Regions from separate parts of the Paenibacillus sp. FSL H3-0302 genome, predicted to be linked through region 1. Evidence: predicted binding sites of a transcription regulator. Region 1 holds the regulator's gene; each other region holds the start of a gene.
What was found. Region 1 encodes Rex, which represses fermentation and respiration genes when NADH is low (regulators of the CRP and FNR family bind a similar motif). Its sites were predicted from a motif close to TTGTGAAATATTTCACAA; they were not measured.
Positions count from the first base shown of each region.

Region 2: the regulator Rex is predicted to act here: its motif matches at 3,653-3,670, upstream of MHH50_RS03450 (flavocytochrome c).
Region 3: the regulator Rex is predicted to act here: its motif matches at 2,233-2,250, upstream of MHH50_RS29095 (formate/nitrite transporter family protein).

Region 1 covers NZ_CP150284.1:4,649,331-4,657,021, reverse strand. Annotated here, with positions in the region: gene panC (pantoate--beta-alanine ligase) at 1-46, shown strand, start outside; gene panD (aspartate 1-decarboxylase) at 39-422, shown strand; gene MHH50_RS20655 (hypothetical protein) at 534-1,175, shown strand; gene dinG (ATP-dependent DNA helicase DinG) at 1,302-4,163, shown strand; gene MHH50_RS20645 (redox-sensing transcriptional repressor Rex) at 4,294-4,947, shown strand; gene MHH50_RS20640 (amidohydrolase) at 4,934-6,235, shown strand; gene MHH50_RS20635 (DUF5590 domain-containing protein) at 6,408-6,926, shown strand; gene MHH50_RS20630 (hypothetical protein) at 7,337-7,691, shown strand, end outside.
Region 2 covers NZ_CP150284.1:783,861-791,551, forward strand. Annotated here, with positions in the region: gene rlmD (23S rRNA (uracil(1939)-C(5))-methyltransferase RlmD) at 1-926, shown strand, start outside; gene MHH50_RS03450 (flavocytochrome c) at 1,761-3,551, opposite strand; gene MHH50_RS03455 (histidine kinase) at 3,824-5,410, shown strand; gene MHH50_RS03460 (response regulator) at 5,385-6,167, shown strand; gene scfA (six-cysteine ranthipeptide SCIFF) at 6,769-6,918, shown strand; gene scfB (thioether cross-link-forming SCIFF peptide maturase) at 7,041-7,691, shown strand, end outside.
Region 3 covers NZ_CP150284.1:6,534,033-6,541,723, forward strand. Annotated here, with positions in the region: gene MHH50_RS29090 (MFS transporter) at 1-842, opposite strand, end outside; gene MHH50_RS29095 (formate/nitrite transporter family protein) at 1,302-2,129, opposite strand; gene MHH50_RS29100 (FAD-dependent oxidoreductase) at 4,411-5,775, opposite strand; partial or broken gene MHH50_RS29105 (formate--tetrahydrofolate ligase) at 6,110-7,691, opposite strand, start outside.

The DNA of each region.
Region 1 (7,691 bases):
TGATAATAATGTATTTATTCCAAAGGAGGTTGCTGCACTTGTTTAGACATATGATGAAATCCAAAATTCACCGCGCAACAGTAACGGAAGCGAATTTGAACTATGTGGGCAGTATTACCATTGATGAGAGCTTGATGGAAGCCGCGGACATTCTTGAGAATGAAAAAGTTCAAATTGTGGATAACAACAATGGTTCACGACTGGAAACCTATGTAATCCCTGGACCGCGTGGAAGCGGAGTGATCTGTCTTAATGGTGCCGCAGCTCGTCTTGTTCAGCCGGGCGATACAGTAATTATCATTTCCTATGCGATGTTGTCCTCGGAAGAACTGGAGTCACATAAGCCAACGGTGGTATTCGTGGATGAGAATAACAAACCAGTGAAGCTGGCTGATCATGAATTGCATGCTACAATCGCATAATGTATGGACTTACGCCATGTAATGAATGGCAGGGATGAAAGACCCCGATCTCGCAGAAAATGAAGTCAGGCAAGCTGAACTGATTTCATCTTCAGTAAGGGGGGATCGCCCATGTTTCAACATTTGTTTGCTGAAATGAACAAGGTGCTTCAGGAGATCGTAACAGATTACCCTACAGCGGAGGGTGCCCGCCGGAACGAGCTTTTATGCAATTATAATATGCTGCATAGACTGAGCGACAAAGTGATGGATGAATGGCTCGCTTTTGCTGAGAAGCTTAGTTCCTTTCGCGAAAGTGCGGATTTTACAGCAGTGGTCGAAGAGGAAGTGCCGGAACAGGAAGCACCAGAGCTATGTATGGATTCCTTTGTAAGAGGTCAGGGGTATTATAAGCTGCTGATGTATGGAAAGTGTATTGATCAGTTTAAAGAAGTTATTGCGCAATACCCGGATAGCTTGGCTGCTCGATTATATTTAGCCATCTCTTATCTGCAGGAAGGTGACGGTGAGGCCGCTTGGAGTCATCTGAACCATATGCTGGGCTTGATACGGGAAACCAAGCTGAAAGCCATGGTTTATAATGCTTTAGGCTGCATACGAGCCTCACAGGAACGTTTCAATGAAGCGCAGGAATTGTTTGATCTTGCTTTGCAACATGACCCTGCGCTTCCGGAACCAAACGTTAACTTAGAGGTATGCCGCCGTCGTGGAGGGAAGCTGCATTTTGGAAATCAGCTGGTTTCCCTTTTGTAAAAGAATAACGGTTTTGGAAATTTCCATTCAAGCGATGCATCCCCTGAACCAGTGGTGTGCATCGCCTTTTTTCGCAACTTCTGTTATGCTGATTAAGAGTCTCAATTGAAAGGGAATAGAATTATAATGAAATTTGCCGTGCTTGATTTTGAAACAACAGGAACCCAATCCGTGGGTGAAATTATCCAGGTTGGCCTTGCAATTATAGAAGAAGACCGGTCCATCTCCCGGGTATATGGTTCCTATGTCAAGCCCGGAACGCCGATTCCTCCTTTTATAACAGGTCTGACGGGGATTACCGATGATGATGTTAAGGATGCGCCTGAGCTGGATGAGATGATGATGGAGCTTGTTCCGCTCTTGGATGATGTTGTGCTTGTAGGGCATAATGTCGCTTTCGACTTCCATTTTTTACAAAATGCTTTAGATCGTTGTGGTTATTTGCCATTTCAAGGGCGGATTTTGGATACGATTGATTTTCTGAAAATTTGCTTTCCTTCGCTCACATCTTATCAACTAGGCTCTGTCAGTGCTCATTTTGGAGTGACACATGATCGTCCGCACCAGGCAGATAGTGATGCACTTGCGACTGCTTTAGTGCTGCTGAAATGTCTGGAGGAGCTCTACGAGCTGCCGCTGCTTACGATCCAGAGACTCTGTGAGCTGTTTACCGAAGAGGATAGTGATCTGGGCTGGTACTTTGATGGTCTGCTGCGAGAGCGGGAAGCGGAAACGCTACAGCCCGAAGGTGATCTGACTTTCTATCGTCAATTAGCGCTTGCAGTAGGAGATTGGACGGAGTTAGCGCCACCTAGAGATGAACATGCTGAGAATCCGCTAGCGAATTTATCTTTTACTGATTATATGGACGAAGTAACCAAACGACTTAAAGACACATTACCGCAGTATGAAAGCCGGGAAGCTCAGGATATTATGATCAATGAGGTGATGACGGCACTTGCCGAAGACAAACACCTACTGATCGAAGCGGGCACAGGAACCGGTAAATCGCTCGGTTATTTGTTGCCTGCCATTTATCAAAGCGTTCGCACCAATGAAAAAGTCATGGTCAGCACTCATACCATTAATCTGCAGGACCAATTGCGCGAGCGGGATATCCCTTTGTTAACGCAGGTAGTTCCTTTTCCGTTTAAAGCTGCTATTTTTAAGGGAAGAGGGCATTATTTGTGTCTGCGTAAGTTTGAGCATAAAATTAATAAAAAGGACTTTATAAGCCCAAGGGAAGATGCGCTTACTGCCGCTCAGATGATTGTATGGCTCACTCAAAGTGAATCAGGGGATGATGAAGAGCTGAATTTAAGCGGCCGGGGCGGTGATTTCTGGGAGACGGTGGCAAGCGATACCGATTCCTGTCTGGGCCGTTCTTGTCCTTGGTTCCGCAAATGTTATTATCATAGGGCCAAGCATGAAGCTGGGATTGCTGACGTGGTTATTACGAACCACTCCAAGCTATTCGCAGATGTTAAGGCTGGGCACCAGCTGCTTCCGGCTTACGAGCATCTTGTCATTGATGAAGCACATCATTTAGAAGATGTGGCTGGTAAACATCTTGGCATGCATATGAAGCATTTCACTGTGGCACACACATTATCGCGGCTGTATAAAGATAGCCGAAACGGACAGCTTCCTGCTCTTCGTCAAATATTACAGTCGTCAGGCAGTGAAGAGGCTTCAGAATGGAGCGGAGTCATCGATCGGATCTACCCGGATCTGCTTAACGTCAAAGAAACCTGGGATGCACTCAGCGACAAGCTGTTCAGCCTTTTGCCGGAACGCAGTGATGCAGGGGCAGGGGAAGCGGGACAACTGGTTATGCGGTTGATTCCCGCCCGTAAGCCGAAGGATTGGGATGAATTGGTTGCACTAGAGAACACTATGAATCTGACGTTAAGCGACATCATCCGTAAGGGTGATAAAATGCTTAACGAGATGCGCGACCAGGAAAGCCAATCCTCAGCAGACAGTCTTGTTACTGATATTAGCGGTTTATTTAAGGATTTGGCTTCCATCCGTGAGCAAGTAAGATTCTTTATGGGGCTGAATGACGATAATGTAGTATATTGGCTGGAGGCAAATGGAAATTACCGCAGCAAATCACTGCAGATGTATGCCGTCCCTGTGGATGTTAGCAGCCAGCTTAAAGAGTTGTTCTTCGATAAGAAAAAAAGCATCGTGCTTACCTCGGCGACGCTGTCTGTAGATAAGTCTTTTCAATTTATGATTGATAATCTCGGACTTAACGAAGCTGCGGAAGAAGGACGTCTAATGACCTCACTTCTTCCTTCTCCCTTTAAGTATCGCGAGCAGGCACTGTTAGTTATACCGCGTGATTTTCCTAGTGTGAAGGGCAGTGTGGGCGATGCTCGATTTGTCGATACACTCGTACAGTCATTATCGGAAGCTGCTAAAACAACACGTGGGCGGATGCTGGTTCTGTTTACTTCTTATAAAATGCTGCGTCAGGTATATGATCCGCTTAAAGAGGCTTTAGCCTCACAAGAGATTACGGTGCTTGGTCAAGGCGTAGAAGGTGGCAGCCGGAGCAAGCTGATCCGCCGCTTTCAGGACAGTGCAGCATCCGTATTGCTGGGGACGAGCAGCTTCTGGGAAGGTGTAGATATTCCAGGTGAAGCACTGACTTGCCTGGCCATCGTGAGACTTCCATTTCAACCGCCGAATCACCCGTTGGCGGAAGCGAAGTCGGAGTTATTACAGGCCCAGAAGAAGAATCCGTTCATGAAATTATCTGTTCCTCAAGCGGTTATTCGTTTTAAGCAGGGATTCGGAAGACTGGTTCGCACGGCGCAGGATCGCGGAATAGTTATTGTTTATGATACAAGGGTTATTGAATCTCATTACGGGAAGTATTTCCTTTATTCATTGCCTGGTCCCAAAATGGAGCATATGCTTACTGATCAAATGGTCCCACGCATAGCGGAATGGCTAGAGGATGGCGGCGCTTCTTAAAACGCTCGTCTTCAGTTTAGCTCCTCCTTATCCTTAAGGGCGGTGTGTTACAGTACCGTCCTTAATAAGGAGAGGTAGACGTTTGAATATGGATTTTCACAAGAACATTACTATTTTTAGGAGGAAAAATATGAAATCGGAAAAAATATCAGAAGCCGTTGTTCGCAGACTACCTGTGTACTTGCGTTTTTTGAATGATCTCCAGAATCGCGAAATATTAACAGTTTCCTCTCAGGAACTTGGACAAAAGCTTGATCTTAATCCCGCACAGATTCGTAAGGATTTAGCATATTTTGGTGACTTCGGCAGAAAAGGTATCGGCTATGATGTAACGTATCTTATTGAGAAAATCCGTCATATCCTGAAGCTGGATCAACAGCTTAATGTAGCTTTAGTTGGAGCAGGTAATCTCGGACATGCCTTGTCTAATTACAATGCATATCTTAAAGATACTATGAAAATCACGGCTATATTTGATTCGTACGCTCCTAAGGTTGGACGTAAGATCAACTCCCTTACTGTGCAACCGATGGATGAACTAGGCAGCACGATTCGTGAGCAAGGTATTCGCATTGCCATTATTACCGTACCTGATTCAGAAGCTCAAAATGTAGCAGATATTCTCATTTCTTCTGGGATTGAAGCGATTTTGAACTTTGCCCCTGTGATTCTGAAGACACCACCGAATATCCGGGTGCATGCAGCTGATTTTACAACTGATCTGCAAAGTCTTGCTTATTACTTGCGGGATGGAAAGGAAGAAAGCGAACATGAACAACAATAAAACGATAATTAAGGGCGGGTATTTTCTGACTCCGGGAACGGATGAGCCGGTTCTGAGTGGATATATGACTATTGAAGATGATTTAATCACTTACATAGGAAAAGAAGAGCCTCAGATGGAAGCTGGAGTGCAAGTGGTTGATGGCAGCCGTCTGCTGTTCATGCCTGGACTTGTAAACACACATGGTCATGCGGCGATGTCTTTGCTGCGTGGATATGGAGATGATTTAGCGCTACAAGTGTGGCTTCAGGAGAAGATGTGGCCAATGGAGGAAAAGTTCACCGGTGATGATGTATACTGGGGAACCTCCTTATCTGTATTGGAAATGCTGAAGGGTGGAACTACGACCTTCCTCGATATGTATGATCATATGGACCGAGTAGCCGAGGTAGCTGAGTTATCAGGTATCCGTTCCGTATTGATGCGTGGTGTGATCGGGTTATGTCCAGAGGATGTACAGAATCACAAGCTTGCGGAAGCGATTTCTTTTGCCCGTAACTGGCATGGAAAGGCTGAAGGTAGAATTACTACTATGATCTCGCCGCACGCCCCTTATACATGCCCTCCGGACTTCCTGGTTAAGTTCGTGCAGGCAGCGCATGATCTGGATTTACCGATGCATACGCATATGTCCGAAACGAAACGTGAAGTGGAACAAAATGTGGCGGATTACGGGTTGCGTCCTGTAGCTCACTTAGAGAAGCTTGGCATGTTCACACGTCCCTCGATAGTTGCACATGGTGTTCATTTAAATGATGAAGAGATTGAGATCTTGGCTCGCCATAATGTGGGTGTATCTCATAATCCGGGCAGTAATTTGAAGCTGGCTAGCGGAGTGGCTCGGGTTACTGATCTTCTAAAAGCTGGTGTGAAGGTGTCTCTTGGCACGGATGGCGCGGCAAGCAACAATAACTTGGATATGTTTGAAGAGATGCGGCTTGCAGCTCTCATTCATAAGGGTGTCAGCGGTGATCCAACGGCTGTTCCAGCTCCAGAGGCTCTGCGTATGGCTACAGAATATGGCGCGCAGTCCATCTTTTTAAATAATGTAGGCAGACTTGCTGTAGGGATGAAAGCAGATTTCATTGCTGTTGATATCGATCAGCCGCATTTGCTGCCACACACAGATCTGTTGTCTCATGCAGTTTACTCTGCTAGCGCTAAGGATGTTGAGCATGTGTGGGTGAATGGTATACAGGTCATCAAGCATGGACAATGCTTAACCCTGGATGAGGAAGCTATCCGGCGTAAAGCGCAAGAAGCCTTCGAAGGTTTATTGAAGCGTTAAGTCTGGAGAATAACGAATAAATAATAGGCTGCGACTTTTTGCTTTTAGCAAAAGTTGCGGCCTTTTGTGTATTTTTAAGGCTGGGAAAGCTAGAAAATTATGAAATTTTGGATAAACGCGCGGGTGTGTTATATAATCAAAAAAGATATATTACTAGAAAGGGAGCTGTACCTTGAAGAAAAGGAAAAAATGGATCCTCCTGGGGTCAGTTCTGATTCTGCTCCTGGGGTTTGGACTTATCCAGTTCTATGCCTATATTATGAAAGATCAATGGAACGAGCGTGATATCGCTAAGGATGTTGCCAAAACCAGAGCGGGTCTAACACAGGTAACCAAAGCACAAAAATCGGTTTGGGATGAAAATGCAGTGTACTGGGTATTAACTGGGAAAAATGAAGCCGGGACTGCTCTTATGGTCTGGGTCCGCTTTACGGTAGATGGAAAATTTGCTGAAGGCGACGACGCAGTGTTTGCTGAGGAACTAAGTAAAGGAACCTCGGAAGCCCAAATACGCGGCATTATCAAAGCTGATCTTCCGGACATAACGATTGAACGCTTGCTGCCGGGAGTATATAACGGAGAGTATGCTTGGCAGCTTTTTTATAAACAGAGCGGTCGGTATTATTATCAATTTTATCGCTTTTCGGATGGGTCCCGAATGGGCGAAGGTTACAGTTTACCTAAAAGTTAAGTTGAACATAAGGAAATTAAGGGTGGCATAGTAAACAAGCGAACTTATTATAAGTTCGCTTGTTTACATTTATTTGATGTACAAAAGTGATATACTAAGTGATATACTGAATGGGTGGTTATCACCGAATATTCTCTTATATTCACATACGAAAATAGGCCGATTGATTAAAAATCAAGGCCGATTTTGTCGAAAGTGAGGAATTTATTTGGTATTGATGGAAATATTTAAAAAATTAAATTTTAAATATATTCACATTTATTTTGAAATTAGTATATACACCTGTGATATACTACTACTTGTAATTAGAACAGCAATAAGAGACTTCAGTCTCTCTGATGAGCTCTCAAGTAGCTATAAATTATTATAATGAGCTTTATATTTTGTCATCTTTGAGAGGAGGACGTTTCTTGAAATTACGTCTTGTACCTGTGCTGATAACGTCTCTACTGTCGGCTACTCTATTGTTTGGTGGCTTCTTTTTGTATCGTCAGTTTGCAATGCAGGAACCACTTCAGAAGATTGTATCTCAATATGAGGGCGTCAATAATTCTCATATCAGTATTAACCGCAATGAGGTCACTTTGAAACTTGATCTCCAGCCAGGCACGAAATTACGTGAACTGGTTCAGTACGTCTCCCAAGAAGGAAAATCGATGATTGATGGACGTACACTAAAACTTGATGTAGAACAGAACTCCAGTGAACTGCTGGATGAATACTGGGATAAAGCGATGTTCTCTGTAGCCGAAGCCATGGAGAGCC
Region 2 (7,691 bases), 3.0 Mb from region 1:
GTCACCGTATCATCGATATGGAGACGTGCTTAATCCAGCACGAAGATAATGATGACGTTGTGCGCAAGGTGAAAGACATTGGCAGAGAACTTGGCATCTCTGCTTATAGTGAAGAAACCGGTCGTGGCCTGCTGCGTCATGTCGTCGTGAAGAAAGCTTTCCGCACCGGTGAAATGATGGTCGTCCTCGTAACCAACGGCCGCGACATCCCGCATCTGGACGCCTGGATTGGCAGCATCCGCGAACAGCTGCCGCATGTAGTCAGCATGTGCCAGAACGTCAACACTCAGCGTACGAATTTCATCTTCGGTGGCGAAACCCGCGTCCTGTGGGGCAGAGACGTCATCTATGACTACATCGGCGATGTACAGTTCGCTATCTCAGCGCGTTCGTTCTATCAAGTGAACCCGGCACAGACTGAGGTGCTGTACGGAAAAACCGTAGAATACGCCGGACTGACTGGCAATGAAACGGTTATCGATGCCTATTGCGGCATCGGTACGATCTCCCTCTTCCTGGCACAGCACGCAGCCAAGGTATATGGAGTAGAGATTGTGCCTGAGGCAATTGAGGATGCTCGGGCGAATGCGAAGTTAAATGAGATGAAGAATGTAGTGTTCGAGGTTGGTGCCTCTGAGGATGTAATCCCTAACTGGAAAGAGCAGGGGATTACGGCGGATGTTATTGTGGTCGATCCTCCGCGAAAGGGTTGCGATCCGCGACTTTTGGAGACGATCCTGGCTATGAAGCCGGAGCGTGTGGTGTATGTGTCGTGTAATCCGTCGACACTGGCAAGAGACTTGCGGGTGCTCGAAGATGGAGGGTACAAGACAGTGGAGGTAACTCCGGTGGACATGTTCCCGCATACGGTGCATGTGGAGTCGGTGGCTTTGTTGGTCAGGGATGTAACAGAAGAATGTAAATGAAAACAAGGCGAAGTCGAGAGCGCAGCTGCAGCAAGAGTATGCAATGACCAGTCATATTCGCCCGGAAACTTCGGACACTGAAGTATTACGAAACGCCGAGCAGAGGATAATATCATAAAATATATTTGTAAAAACTTTGGCGAGTAACATAAAACGTCTATTTTTTGTGGACGAGCACGGGGAATTAAATTTTATCAGGGATTTCCCTGAATATTAATATCCGATTATATATTAGATTCATTGGTTGGCTATATGCTTTTCCATTATATCTGGCCATTAATTAGAAGCGTTCGCCAACCACATATCTGCATAATAAAGCTCTTACGAAGTAGGTCTATGCCTATTATCCGTGAGGGCTCTTTCTCATTTATTAATGATCCTGCAAAAAGTCAGCCCCATATGGAACCTTCGAGGGTACCATATGGGGCTTTTTTTGTTTCCGCATATTGCGGAAGCATGGCGCAGGGACAAGTTCCTGCGCTTTTTCACATTCAGTTAAAGGAGAGAAATGCAATGAAAGTAAAAACAAAGTGGAATAATATTCCTTTTTTTGGAACGATAAAAGAGCAGCGAGTTAGACGAGCGTAGCCCCTAGGCTCCACCATAAAAAAATCGTGAAGATCATCGTGGTCACACTTTTGATCACAGTGCTTATTTTTTTCATGCCGATGACACGAATACATAGCAAACCGCCCTGTTCGCATTGTTGCTAACAGGGCGGTTTGCTATGTCATAGAGGGCAGCTTGAAAGTTAGAGTCAACCTGCACTTTACGAACTATCTTGCACGTTTTTAAGGCTAACTTATTAATAGAGCAGTTACACAAAAAATAAGATTACTCTGCTACAACTTGTTTGCCTGCAATCCGGCCGAATGTGAAGATATCAGCGATGGCATTACCGCCAAGACGGTTTGTACCATGAATGACCCCTGTTACTTCACCTGCAGCGAACAACCCAGGGATGACTTCGCCTTTTTCATTCAAAACGCGAGTCTTCTCGTCGATCACCAAGCCGCCCATTGTATGGTGAACGGAGGGTACAGCTTTTTCGATGTAGTAAGGGCCTTTTTCAAGAGATTTCAATCCACCGCGATGTTTGAAATCAAGGTCTTTACCTGTTTTCGCATAATCATTTACTTTATTAATCGTTTCTTTCAAAGTGTTCACGTCAATTTTAAAGAAATCAGCGGCCTCTTCAATCGTATCGGCTTTAAAGAGCAAGCCTTGTTTAACGAGTTGATCGTATTCGTCTTGATGAACTTCGATCGTTTTACCGATATCCTCAATGCCTTGATTCCATAATTGATACGTATATCCACCCGTTTGGGCAAGAATTGCTTTAGAAATAACGTCACGACGTTCTAATTCCTCAACGAAGCGCTTGCCTTCTTGGTTAATCAGGATTGCACCATCGAAGCGGGAGTCTGCAACCAGAGAAATAACACCTGTCTCGGGATTACAGATTGGATACGTTTGAATACTCTCCATGTTTGTCAGTTTGGCGCCAATCGTTTCTGCCATAACGATACCGTCACCTGTAGATCCTGGTGTATCGGTAGTCATATATTTTTCATCCATTGTAGGGTTATACTTCTTACGCATCTCTACATTGGATCCAAAACCACCGGTAGTGATGATGACGCCTTTGTTCGCATGGAATGTGATCTTGTCGCCAGTACCCGAAGTCGCAGTTACACCTGTTACTTTGCCGCTTTCGTCCTTCAGCAAGGTTTCGGCTTTCATATTCGTTTTGATCGTGATTTGATCAGCGTCTGTTTTGGCTTTTAACTTAGTAATCAATTCAACACCTGTATGACCTACAGGAATCAACGCACGTTTTCTGGAATGGCCACCAAATTGGAACAGATGATCAGGTAAGAACTCTACCTTGATATCATCGCGCAGCCATTCGGCAGATGCTAGAGCATTGTCGGCAAGAATACGAACCATCTTTGGATCCCCGAGATTGTCTCCGCCTTTCATCGTATCATTATAGAACAAGTCAGCCGTGTCATCTGTGATGCCAAGAGCACGTTCAACCCAGTTGTCAGGCGCATTCATCTCACCACCGGAGATCAATGTGTTGCCGCCAACAGCTGGCATTTTCTCGAGCAGAACTACATTAGCTCCAGCGCTCTTCGCTTCGATAGCCGCACTAAAGCCAGCACCCCCGGCACCGATGACGACAACATCATAGGTTTGCTCGACTTCTTCTTTGTCTTTGCTTCCACTGACTGCAGCGCCAGCGACAAGGGTAAGTCCAGACTTCGTAATTGCATCTTGAATGGCTTCGAGATATCCTTTGCTTGTAACTGTAGATCCGCTAATGGCATCAACTTTTGCGCTGTTAGTTGCCATGACCTCTTGCTTGAGCTGCGTATAAACAGGTTCTGCAAGTACTTCATTTTCCTTATGCTCTGTCACTTTAATGTCAGTGATCTTGTTATCTAATAAGGAGACTTGTACTTTAATATCGCCATGTTTACCTTGCCCAACTCCTTCAAAGACTTGCACTCCGTTTGCATCTGCAGCGGGTTCTGCATCTTTACTGCCGCAGGCAGCAAGCGTGAACATAAGACTGAGGACTAGTAGAATAGATAACAGCTTTTTCGTGTGAGTTCGCATAATATCTCCTTCATTCTGTTGTGGATTGGTTACATACACTAGGGAGAGGAAGATTTGCTAGGCAAATCCTTTATCTCTAGCCTAGACATGAATGTTATTTCATGTGAAAATATGCACAAGACCTATTATAGATTTAGTACAGCATTATGTATTTGCACAGATTAGTGTTTTTTTGTCTTTTTCGGGCATGTAAGAAACGGATATTGTGAAGGGCTATGATTACAATGAAATCAATTCACTTAAAAATTACGTTAATCGCAGGAGGCTGCTTCTTGCTGCTGTTCGTTGCATTGCTTGTAACAATATATTTGGAGATGAACCATACGGTTGTCCCTTTGAATAAGAACTTAACGCAGCAAGTGGTTACTGCACGCAGCGACCAGATTGATTATTGGTTTAATCAGCGCATTGGAGAGATAGACATGCTTGCTTCTCTAGCTTCGGACCATCAGTGGACACGAGATGAATTGCTGCAAGAGTTCGATAAGTTCGAGGCGAAGAAGAAAGTAGAGTACGAATCCATACGCGTGGTGGATATTCACGGAAATTCCTGGTCAGCAAGGGACAAGCCTTTTTCGATACTAAACCGACCCTACTATCGAAAACTGCTGAATTCAGATTCCAATTATGTGGTAAGCAATCCGATCGTATCCAAAGCGAATGCAGCCGAAATCGTTGTCATTCTTTATCGCGTGAATCCATCGGTGAATGATGAGGTAGCTTATATTGCCGCAGCCGTCTCCGTCAAGAAGATGAGGGAGATTGCTCAAGATGTAATGCTATATGACCAGTCAGGCCAGCTTATCGTCGATTGCAGAGAGCTGGGTGAAGAAGATGGAGCGGAGGATACAGCAGATAAGAAGAACATGAGTGTATTTGAGGCTCCAATTCAAAATGTGGAAGGCTGGAAGTTAGTACTCAAAGTACCGAATTCAAGTCTATCGTTAGCGGTGATCAAAACCCAGCGGACTGCATTGCTGGTAGGCGTTCTTATCGGTAGTGCGTTTATCGTCTTTCTGGTGCTGCTTGCTTCTTCCATTATTCGTCCAATTCAGTCGCTTCGCCAGGTAATGGAAAATGTGCAGAACGGCAACCAAACCATACGAGCAGATGTTACGCGCTCGGATGAGATCGGCGATCTTGGACGAAGCTTCAATGACATGCTTGTTCAATTATACGCTGTGGAGCAGGACCGAAAGGAGATGGAACTCAGACTGATTCATGAGCAGATCAAGCCGCATTTTTTATACAACACATTGGATACGATCCAGTGGATGGCAACGGAACATGGAGCAGACAATGTGGTGGAGATGGTGGAAGCGCTTAGCGCGTATTTCCGATTAGGGCTTGGCACAGGCAGTCCCTACATTCTGCTTGATCAGGAGTTGTACCATGTCGAGAGTTATCTTCATATTCAAGGTGTGCGATATGAGGAGATTCTGGACTACGAGCTTCGATATGATGAAAAGCTTGCTCAGTGCCAAGTTGTTCGCTTCATACTGCAGCCTTTGGTGGAAAATGCGATTTATCACGGGATTAAGCCACTTGGGTATCAAAAGTGCAAAATTTCGATTACAGCATATAAACAGGCCGATTATTTGGTCATTAAGGTTGAAAATAATGGGGTTATGATTCCGGAAGAGAAGCTTGAGCAGATAAATCAAGCCCTTCTTGATGATACATATGATCGTTCTGCCACAGGCTTTGGGCTATACAGTGTAAACCATCGCATTCGACTAGCTTACGGAGTGCCATATGGCCTTGCAGTGAAGAGCGAAGATGGCATTACCGTTATGGTCATTCGAATACCTTTGGACGGGGAGTGGAATGAAGATGTGGAAGATTGTCATCGTCGATGATGAAACGATCATTCGCAAAGGCTTGCGACAATACATTGAGGAGAGTCCGTATCTTTTTGAGGTTGCAGGAGAAGCGAAAAGTGCAAACGAAGCATTGAATATGGTGGAGGAAGCCCCACCACATGTATGTCTTGTGGACATCAACATGCCGAATATGAATGGGCTCGATCTGATGAATATATTGCGCGAACGCTGCCCGTCGGTTCTGGTTGTCATCATCAGCGGGTACGATAACTTTGAATATGCGCGTCAAGCCGTGCAACTGCAAGCATTCGATTATGTATTGAAACCTGTGCCGAAGAGTGATCTGAACAAGCTGCTTCATCGGATCGATGAGCATCTTCAGGTAAAATATCCTTTGCATTCACATGAAGGCAGGGTGGATAAGGAGCGGGAGCTTCCCGGGTATACAGGGGATGGAACAGTGCTTATCCAAAAAGTGACCGAGTATATTGACAGTCATTATCAGGATCCGGAGCTGTCTATTACTCGAGTAGCAGCACTATTTCATATCAACCAAACCTATCTTAGCAAGCGTATGAAGCAAGAAATCGGTGCTTCATTCCTTGACTATGTCACTGAGCTTCGGATATCGAAGGCGAAGGAGATTCTGGATGACGTAATGCCGAATATCAAAATCGGGGATCTGGCCGTGAAGGTAGGGTATAAGAGCCAGTACTATTTTAGTCGTGTGTTCAAAAATAGAGTCGGCTCAAGCCCCTTAGAGTACAAAAAGCATCCGTTCGGTTATGGATAGGAGGGCCATTCTCGTCCCTCTGCAGCACGCCATAGATGCTATGCTCGGAGCCGCCTTCTATCAAAACGGTTGGATTTTAAACATGAGCGAGAAGATGAAGTTAAAGCATCCAATAGTGCAATATTTTTATGAACTAAGGCGTAGTACATTATAAAAATAAATAACTTCATTGAATATTCAAGAGCAGATAAACTGTCTGGAAGTGTCTTAGGGCTCCTCATATAAGTTTGTTCACATTGTCCACCCACGTATGTGGAGAGTGTCGCTCTACTGGTAAGGAAGGATACAGTGCTATGAAATCCTTATATTTATTGGACTTTACGGACAAGTATGAGAAAAAATGTTGTTAAAGAGATGGCATCATTGCCGTCTCTTTTTTGTTTCACTTTTTTAGCATTGCTCTGACTCTGGTTCCCGCTGCCGCATCCTACGATCACAAGCATGAAAGACTGCACGAAAATTAGTGTTGATGCTTATGTTTAACCCCTCTCTGCTCTGCTAGGTGACAGGCATCATAGACGTACCTGCGTGATGTTGCTACGATGTTCCATGGAAATTAAGTGAAAGTGATCACAAGAAATTACAGAAGGAGTTATTTATCGTGAAAAGAATCGTAACACTGAGCACCCGCAAACTGATGGATACCGCAAAACACGGCGGATGCGGCGCATGCCAGACCTCTTGCCAGTCCGCTTGTAAAACTTCCTGCGGCGTTGCAAACCAGAAGTGTGAAAATGCAATGAACAGATAGGATTCGGAATTTTACCGCCCATTGCTCTGCTGATGGGCGGCTATTTTTAAGAAATGGACGCTTCCTCTAAAGGATGGCAAAGCCGTTTCTACTTGTGTGCAAAAGGAGCTTGATTAGTAAGTATGATTCATCAATATAAACTAAATGGATACAATATCGTGCTCGACACTTACAGTGGCTCAGTACATGTTGTTGATGACCTAGCATATGAAATTATAGCGCTTTATGAGAAAACTTCTGTCGACCAAATCGTGACAATGATGTTAGAGAAATATAAGCATGATTCCAGCATTTCTGAGAGTGACATTCGAGAAACCATCGTGGATATCGAGGAGCTTATAAATGATGGTCAGCTTTTTACAAAAGATGAGTATGAGAACCTCTCGCTTGATTTAAAAAAACGGAAAACTTATGTTAAGGCACTCTGCCTCAATGTTGCGCATACCTGTAATCTATCATGCGACTATTGCTTCGCTAGCCAAGGGAAATACAACGGAGATCGAGCAATCATGAGCTATGAGGTTGGACAAAAAGCTATCGATTACCTGCTTGAAAATTCGGGTCATCATCGAAACCTGGACATCGACTTTTTTGGCGGGGAACCGCTCTTGGCTTGGAAAGTGGTTAAACAGATCGTAGCTTATGCAAGAAGCAAAGAACAAGAATACAAAAAGAAGTTCCGCTTCACCTTCACGACGAACGGGATGCTGCTGAACGATGAGGTCACCGAGTTTTTAAATCAGGAAATGTACAATGTCGTATTAAGCCTGGAT
Region 3 (7,691 bases), 1.9 Mb from region 1:
GTAGACGCGAACCAGCGCTTAATCATTGTTACCAATGGCTGAGCTGCAAAAATCAAAATACCGTTCAGTGTCCAGAGAAAACCATAAGTTTTCTTAGGCCAGCCCTCTGAAATAATGAACGGAGATACCCCTGTATTCCAGATAGAGTTACCGAGAAGCAGGAACAAAGAACCGATCCCCATATAAAGATAAATACGAGTATGCCCCATTAGCTTCCACGTGGATTGTTTCTCTGGTTCATTCTTCTGATGCCCCATTACCTCATGCGCAGGTTCTCCACCGATTTTCTTCAGATATATAAAAAAGAAACCCGCAAATACCGCCGAGGTTACACCATTCATTACAAAGCTTAGCATATAGGAAATATCGGCCAAAAAACCACTTAATGCCGTCCCCAGTGCTACACCAATATTATTGGCGACATAAATAACATTAAACAGCTCACCACGCTGCTTCGTGAAACGAAAGCCGATAAATGCCTGAATGGCAGGTAATGATAAGGAATTAAATAATCCTACCAGTCCCATTGCTACCATAAATAACGTCCAGTTGTTACTAGCTGCCGGCAAGGTGAACAGTGCCAAAGCATTCATGGCGAGCGCTCCGACAATCAGCCGGTTCACGCCTACCTTATGATAGAGTGAGCCCCCGAGTAGTTGACCCACGATCCCACCAACCGATTGAATAAGAATCACCAGTCCAGCATCTGACATGCTGCGTCCAAGCTCATCAAATACATACATCGTAACGAGCGGCCACATCAGCGCACTACCTGTTGCGTTAATTAGGCTGGCAATTAGAAATATTTTCACTTCTTTTGGATATGCCTGTAAAAACTTCATAAGTAGTGTACATCCCCTGTTATATATGTGTCATTAATTCATCCAGTATCATCCCAAAACAGGGCTATGAGCAAGCATACACATTGACGTTTTATCGTGATAAAGTACGCATGAAATCTAAAGGATAAAACGCACATATCGCATGAAATATCCCGTCTCCCTTGGGGTTCACGTCCGCAGTCCTCCCTAGTTCTAATATCTATTCTTATTTTAAAGCCGTGGCTGTCGTCCGTAAAGCAAACAAACAAGAAGAAACTGATTCGCTTTTAGAAAGACGGGGTAATAGAGCCTAGAAACACTCCCCCTTCAAAATTCGCCGTGATCCGATTTCGTTCCCCCGAGCGCGGATATATCACGGCGGATTTTTTTGTGTCTACATAACAAAAAGCACCCCTAAAACATTAACGCCACCAATAAGGCAGACCTTGAATGTTCTATGGAGTGCTCTATAAGACGAGCTTAAGCGTGTTTTTTGACACTGCTGCCGGACATGCTATCTACGGATTGAATAGCCGTAGGTGCTTTACGCAAGTATGCCATCCAATAGGCAGCTGCGACAAATATTGCCCCACCCGTTAGATTTCCGAGCCAGACGGGAACAAAGTTAGTGAAGTATTGCCCCCATGAATAGTAACCTTCAAAAATAGCTGCTGGAATTAGGAACATGTTAGCTACAACGTGCTGGAATCCGATCGCAACAAAGGCCATCGTCGGGAACCAAATACCAAGGATTTTGCCGCTGAAGTTATCTGCTCCATAGGAGAGCCATACGGCCAGCGCAACGAGCCAGTTACAGCCGATACCCGAAACAAATGCCGGAAAGAATTCTGCATCGATTTTATGACCAGCCATATCCACCAATTTTTCTAAATACACACCCTCTGAAGTTAAACCCACCACATGACCGAAGAAATAAGCTACAAATAATGCCCCTGCCAGATTACTAATCGTAATGAGCAAAAGATTCTTCACAACTTCCCAGAAAGAAATCTTCTTAGCCATAAAAGCGAGCGGCACGGCCATCATATTCCCTGTCAGCAGTTCTCCACCTGCAAGGAGTACCATGATCAGCCCAACGGGGAAGACTGCGGCTCCGATAAAGTTAGCAATGGAACCCCATTCCTGTGGTGCGCCAGCAATGACGCGAATATCTAATAAAAACCCGAGCGCAATAAACGCTCCTCCCAAAAAGCCCAGAATAAGTACGGTACTTAGCGGATTATGAGCTTTTTTTATGCCGTTCTCTACAGTTACTTCGGCAATTTGCTGCGGTTTGCTATAAGCCATGGTTCCTATCCCCTTCATCTATTTACTTCAAATTTGTTCCTTTATGACCATTGTAGCGTGTCGTAAAACACATTAACGTGATAATTATCACTTTGAGAAAACTAAGTGAAAGTTTTCACTGACATGTCAAATTTACTGCGACCTGTGCACAAATAGAAGTTTGTGTATGACCGGCTAAGCCAGCATATCTTGTTTCGTTGGATTACATTTGAGCGTACGCAGCAGCTATCGGACACCGTTGTCCTTATATGCAGCAAGATCTCACTGTAGCTATACCTCACTGTAGTCATACCTCACTATCGTCATACTTCACTATCGGCATTCTATCGGACTCGGATGACTCTAATCGTAGCTTTTGAGCATATTTGGCCCACACCCGGACATCGGACTCAGATAACCTTATTCGTAACTTTCGAGCACATTTGACTCGCTATCGGACCCCATAGTCACTATTGGCACCAAAAACACACTAGTTTTACCTCCTTCTATGTAATAGCTGCACTGGAGTCCGAAATCACGCTCAAAAGGCGATTATTTGCTAATTAGCGGCTTCTGAGTCCGAAAAATTCTGAGGAGGGCGGTGACTCGGCACGATCGGACTCAGTTGACCTTATACGTAGCTTTTGAGCACATTTGGCTCGCTATAGGACCCCATAGTCGCTATTGGCACGAAAAACACACTAGTTGTACCTCATTCTATGTAATAGCTGCATTGGAGTCCGAAACCACGCTCAAACGGCGATTATTTGCTAATTAGCGGCTTCTGAGTCCGAAAGCTTCTACGGAGGGCGATGACTCAGCACTATCGGACTCAGTTAACCCTAATCGTAACTTTCGAGCATATTTGGCTCGCTATCGGACCCTATAGTCGCTATTGGCACCAAAAACACACTAGTTGTACCTCGTTCTATGTAATAGCTGCACTGGAGTCCGAAATCACACTCAAAAGGCGATTATTTGCTAATTAGCGGCTCCTGAGTCCGAAAGCTTCTGCGGAGGGCGGTGACTCCGCATGATCGGACTCAGATGACCTTATACAGAGCTTTTGTGCAAATTTGGCTCGCTATCGGACCCTATAGTCGCTATTGGCACCAAAAACACACTAGTTGTCCCCCATTCTATGCAATAGCTGCACTGGAGTCCGAAATCACGCTCAAAAGGTGATTAATTGCTAAATAATGGCTTCTGAGTCCGAAAAATTCTGCGGAGGGCGGTGACTCAGCACGATCGGACTCAGTCGCTATTGGCACGAAACACACACTAGTTGTAACTCATTCTATGTAATAGCTGCATTGGAGTCCGAAACCACGCTCAAAACGACGATTATTTGCTAAATAATGGCTTCTGAGGGCGGTGACTCAGCACGATCGGACTCAGTTGACCCTAATCGTAACTTTCGAGCACATTTGGCTTGCTATCGGACCCCATAGTCGCTATTGGCACGAAACACACACTAGTTGTAACTCATTCTATGTAATAGCTGCATTGGAGTCCGAAACCACGCTCAAAACGACGATTATTTGCTAAATAATGGCTTCTGAGTCCGAAAAATTCTGCGGAGGGCGGTGACTCAGCACGATCGGACTCAGATGACCCTAATCGTAACTTTCGAGCACATTTGGCTTGCTATCGGACCCCATAGTCGCTATTGGCACGAAACACACACTAGTTGTAACTCATTCTATGTAATAGCTGCATTGGAGTCCGAAACCACGCTCAAACGGCGATTAATTGCTAATTAGCGCCTTCTGAGTCCGAAAGCTTCTGCGGAGGGCGATAACTCAGCACGATCGGACTCAGTTGACCCTAATCGCAACTTTCGAGCACATTTGACTCGCTATCGGACCCCATAGTCGCTATTGGCACGAAAAACACACTAGTTGTCCCCCATTCTATGCAATAGCTGCACTGGAGTCCGAAATCACGCTCAAAAGGTGATTAATTGCTAAATAGCGCCTTCTGAGTCCGAAAGCTTCTGCGGAGGGCGGTGACTCAGCACGATCGGACTCAGATGACCTTATACAGAGCTCCTGAGTCCGAAAGCTTCTGCAGAAGGTGATGACTCAGCACGATCGGACTCAGTTGACCCTAGTCGTAACTTTCGAGCACATTTAGCTTGCTGCATCACCGAAGCCATTGGATTGCACCTACCCATGCAGCTAATCATTCTGCACCTAACAAAAAAAAGCAGTGATCCTCCCGTAACAGGAGGATCACTGCTTCTCTAGCTTTACAAGGCTGTCTAATTCTTCGATAAATCACTCAGGAACAACGTCCCTTTTTAAACCGTTACAGCCTCTTTGCTTGGTACTGTTGTCGGCAGCGCTTGAAGACCTACTGTATTCAGGAAGTTCCAAGGTTTGTTGTAATGCGGTTGGAAGAAGAAATCGATAAAGGCAAGTTGGTCGATTGTCATTTGATTTTGAATACATACAGACACTGTGTTGATCGATTGCGTCAGATCCATCTTGGACATAATTTGAGCCCCGAGAATACGGCGTGTGGCACGATCAAACACTACTTTTAACTGAACCTGCTCAAAGGTGGGCATAAATTCTGGACGGTAGTTATCAATAATCATGGCGGTTTCTACGTCCATTCCTTCAGCCTTAGCTCCTTCTTCAGTAAGCCCTGTTGCAGCGATATTGTCTTCATAAATCTTAATGCCCGAAGTTCCTTGTGTACCCATATAAGGAATGGTCTCTGTTACCAAGTTGCGCGCAACTAAGGTTCCCATCCGTACGGCATTGGTTGCCAGTGGGATATAGGCGTGTTTGCCTGTAGGGTTGTAATGAATCGCACAGCTGTCGCCAGCGGCATATACATCCGGGCAGCTAGTCTGCATATAGTTATTGACTACAATGGCACCATTGGGCAGCATATCGACTTGACCTTTTAAGAGTTCAGTATTAGGACGGAAACCAATGCAGAGAATGACCAGATCTGTCTCATGCTCACCTTTGCTTGTAATAACCTTTGTTACCTTACCGTCTTTGCCTGCAAAAGAGCTAACCTTCTCATTCAGTGCCAATTTAATCCCATGATCCTGAAAAGATTGTTCGATCGGTGCAGTAAATTCCTGGTCCAGATATTTACTCAGAATGCGATCTTCACCATCAATTAGTGTAACTTGCTTGCCATTCATTTGAAAAGCTTCCACCAGTTCTACGCCGATATATCCAGCGCCGACGACGGTGATTTTATTTGCTTGTTTAGCTTTTTCTATAATAGTGTTGGAATGATCATAGTTCTTGGAAAGTAAAATCCCCTCGAGTTCAAATCCTTCAAGCTTCGGCACAATCGGCCATGAACCTGTAGTCATAATCAGCTTATCGTAGGTATCAGCGAACTCGTGGCCTGTCTCCAGATTGCGTACACGCAATGTTTTGGACTTCGTATCCACTGCAGTTACTTCATGACGCATATTGGTCTTTACGCCAAGCTCTGCAAGCTTTTCTGGTGAAGAATAGAATAGCCCCTCTGGGTCTTTAACCACTCCACCTACATACAAGGCAATCCCACAGGATAAGAAGGAAATATTATCATTACGCTCATATACAGTAATCTCGGCATCCGGGTAAAGTTGAGCAGTATTCACAATTGCGGCGGTTCCGGCATGGGTACATCCAATGACAGCTACTTTCATTATTTCTTCCTCCTTCAAATGGACAATCGGGTTATATATTTGACTTGCATGACCGATCAATGATGGAATCTGATCAACAATGGGTTAGTTGTGATTTATTTCACTTTATAAACTGATTATATTGTGATATTTATCACATTACAAGTCTTTTTTACCTATATCCTCATATTGTTCACAATTTTAAGTTTTTTCCGCCACTGCTGCCGAATGCGACTCCGTTAGCTTTGCCACGTGGGAGGTACATTATGATCCGCATTTGCAGGAATCCAAAGGAAGCATAAAAAAAGGCCTCCCCTCTAATACCAACAAGGAGAAGCCTTTGATTAAAACACTTTTACACCAAACCGTGAATCTCTCCGTCCTCATCCATCCATAGTCCCTCAGCGGCTGGCTTAGCTGGCAGACCTGGCATCGTAACGATGTTGCCTGTAATAACTACCGCAAAACCTGCACCAAGCGAAAGGGTAATATCTCGGACACCAATCGTAAAGCCTTCCGGTGCTCCGAGGAGTCTAGGCTGGTCGGAGAAGGAATAAGGCGTCTTCGCCAAACATACTTGAAGATCATTTAGCCCAAGCCGCTCGATAACCGCCAGACTCCGCTTAGCCGCCGGAGAAAAGTTCACTTCTGCCCCGCGGTAGATCTCACGGACAATTTTGTTGATTTTGGATGAAATGTCGAGATCCTTCTCATACAGAGGAGCAAACTGGCTCGGGCCACTATTGTCCAAGAGCTTGTTCAGTTCAGAAGCCAATTCCTGTCCACCTGCACTACCTTCCGCCCATACTTTTGAGATCGCGGCTGGCACGTTTAAATTGCGGCAGGCCTCCAATACATCATTAATCTCGCCCTCACTGTCCCCTTCAAAATGATTTATGGCAACTAAAACAGGGACTCCAAATTTACCGAGATTCTCTACATGACGTTCTAAGTTCACCAATCCCGCGCGAAGCGCCGTCCGATTCTCGGTTAGAAGCTCACCTTTAGGCACACCACCGTTATATTTTAAGGACTTAACAGTTACGACAAGAACAGCAGCAGAAGGGGTTAACCCGGCCTGTTGGCATTTGATATCCATGAATTTCTCTGCACCAAGATCCGCTCCGAAGCCTGCTTCGGTGACCACCACATCTCCCAGCTTAAGGGCATAACGAGTGCCAATAACACTGCTGCAGCCATGAGCGATATTCGCAAACGGCCCCCGTGTACAATAACAGGCGTACCTTCCAGAGTCTGTACCAAGTTTGGCTTAACTGCTTCCTTAAGCAGCGCTGTCATCGCTTCAACGGCCCCGATTTGCTCGGCTGTTACCATTGTCCCTCTTGGTCATATCCAATCAGAATACGGTTTAAACGCTTCTTGAGATCAATAAGGTTATCGCATAAGCATAACACAGCCATAATCTCAGAAGCCGTTGTAATCTGAAAGCCACTTTCCCGTACCGCTCCATTTCCGTCCCCGAGCCCAGTCACAATACTGCGTAGGCTGCGGTCGTTCATATCCATGACACGTTTCCAAACGATACGCTGCGGATCCAGTCCCAGCTCATTGCCTTGGAAGATATGATTGTCAATCATTGCGGACAATAAATTATGCGCAGAAGTTACCGCATGAATGTCACCATAAAGTGCAAATTAATCTCATCAGCCGGAACAATCTGCGACTTCCCGCCGCCTGTTGCACCGCCCTTCATCCCTAAGCAAGGCCCAAGCGAGGGCTCACGTAAAGCAGCCACAGTCTTCACACCTGCTGCATTCATTGCCTGCGCCAACCCGATGGTTGTTAAGGTCTTACCCTCTCCAGCAGGGGTCGGATTCACCGCAGTGACCAGAACCAGCTTGCCATCTGGCTTGTTTTTCATATCCTCCCATAAGGAAGGTGAGAGTTTGCTTTTATATTTGCCGTATAGTTCCAGA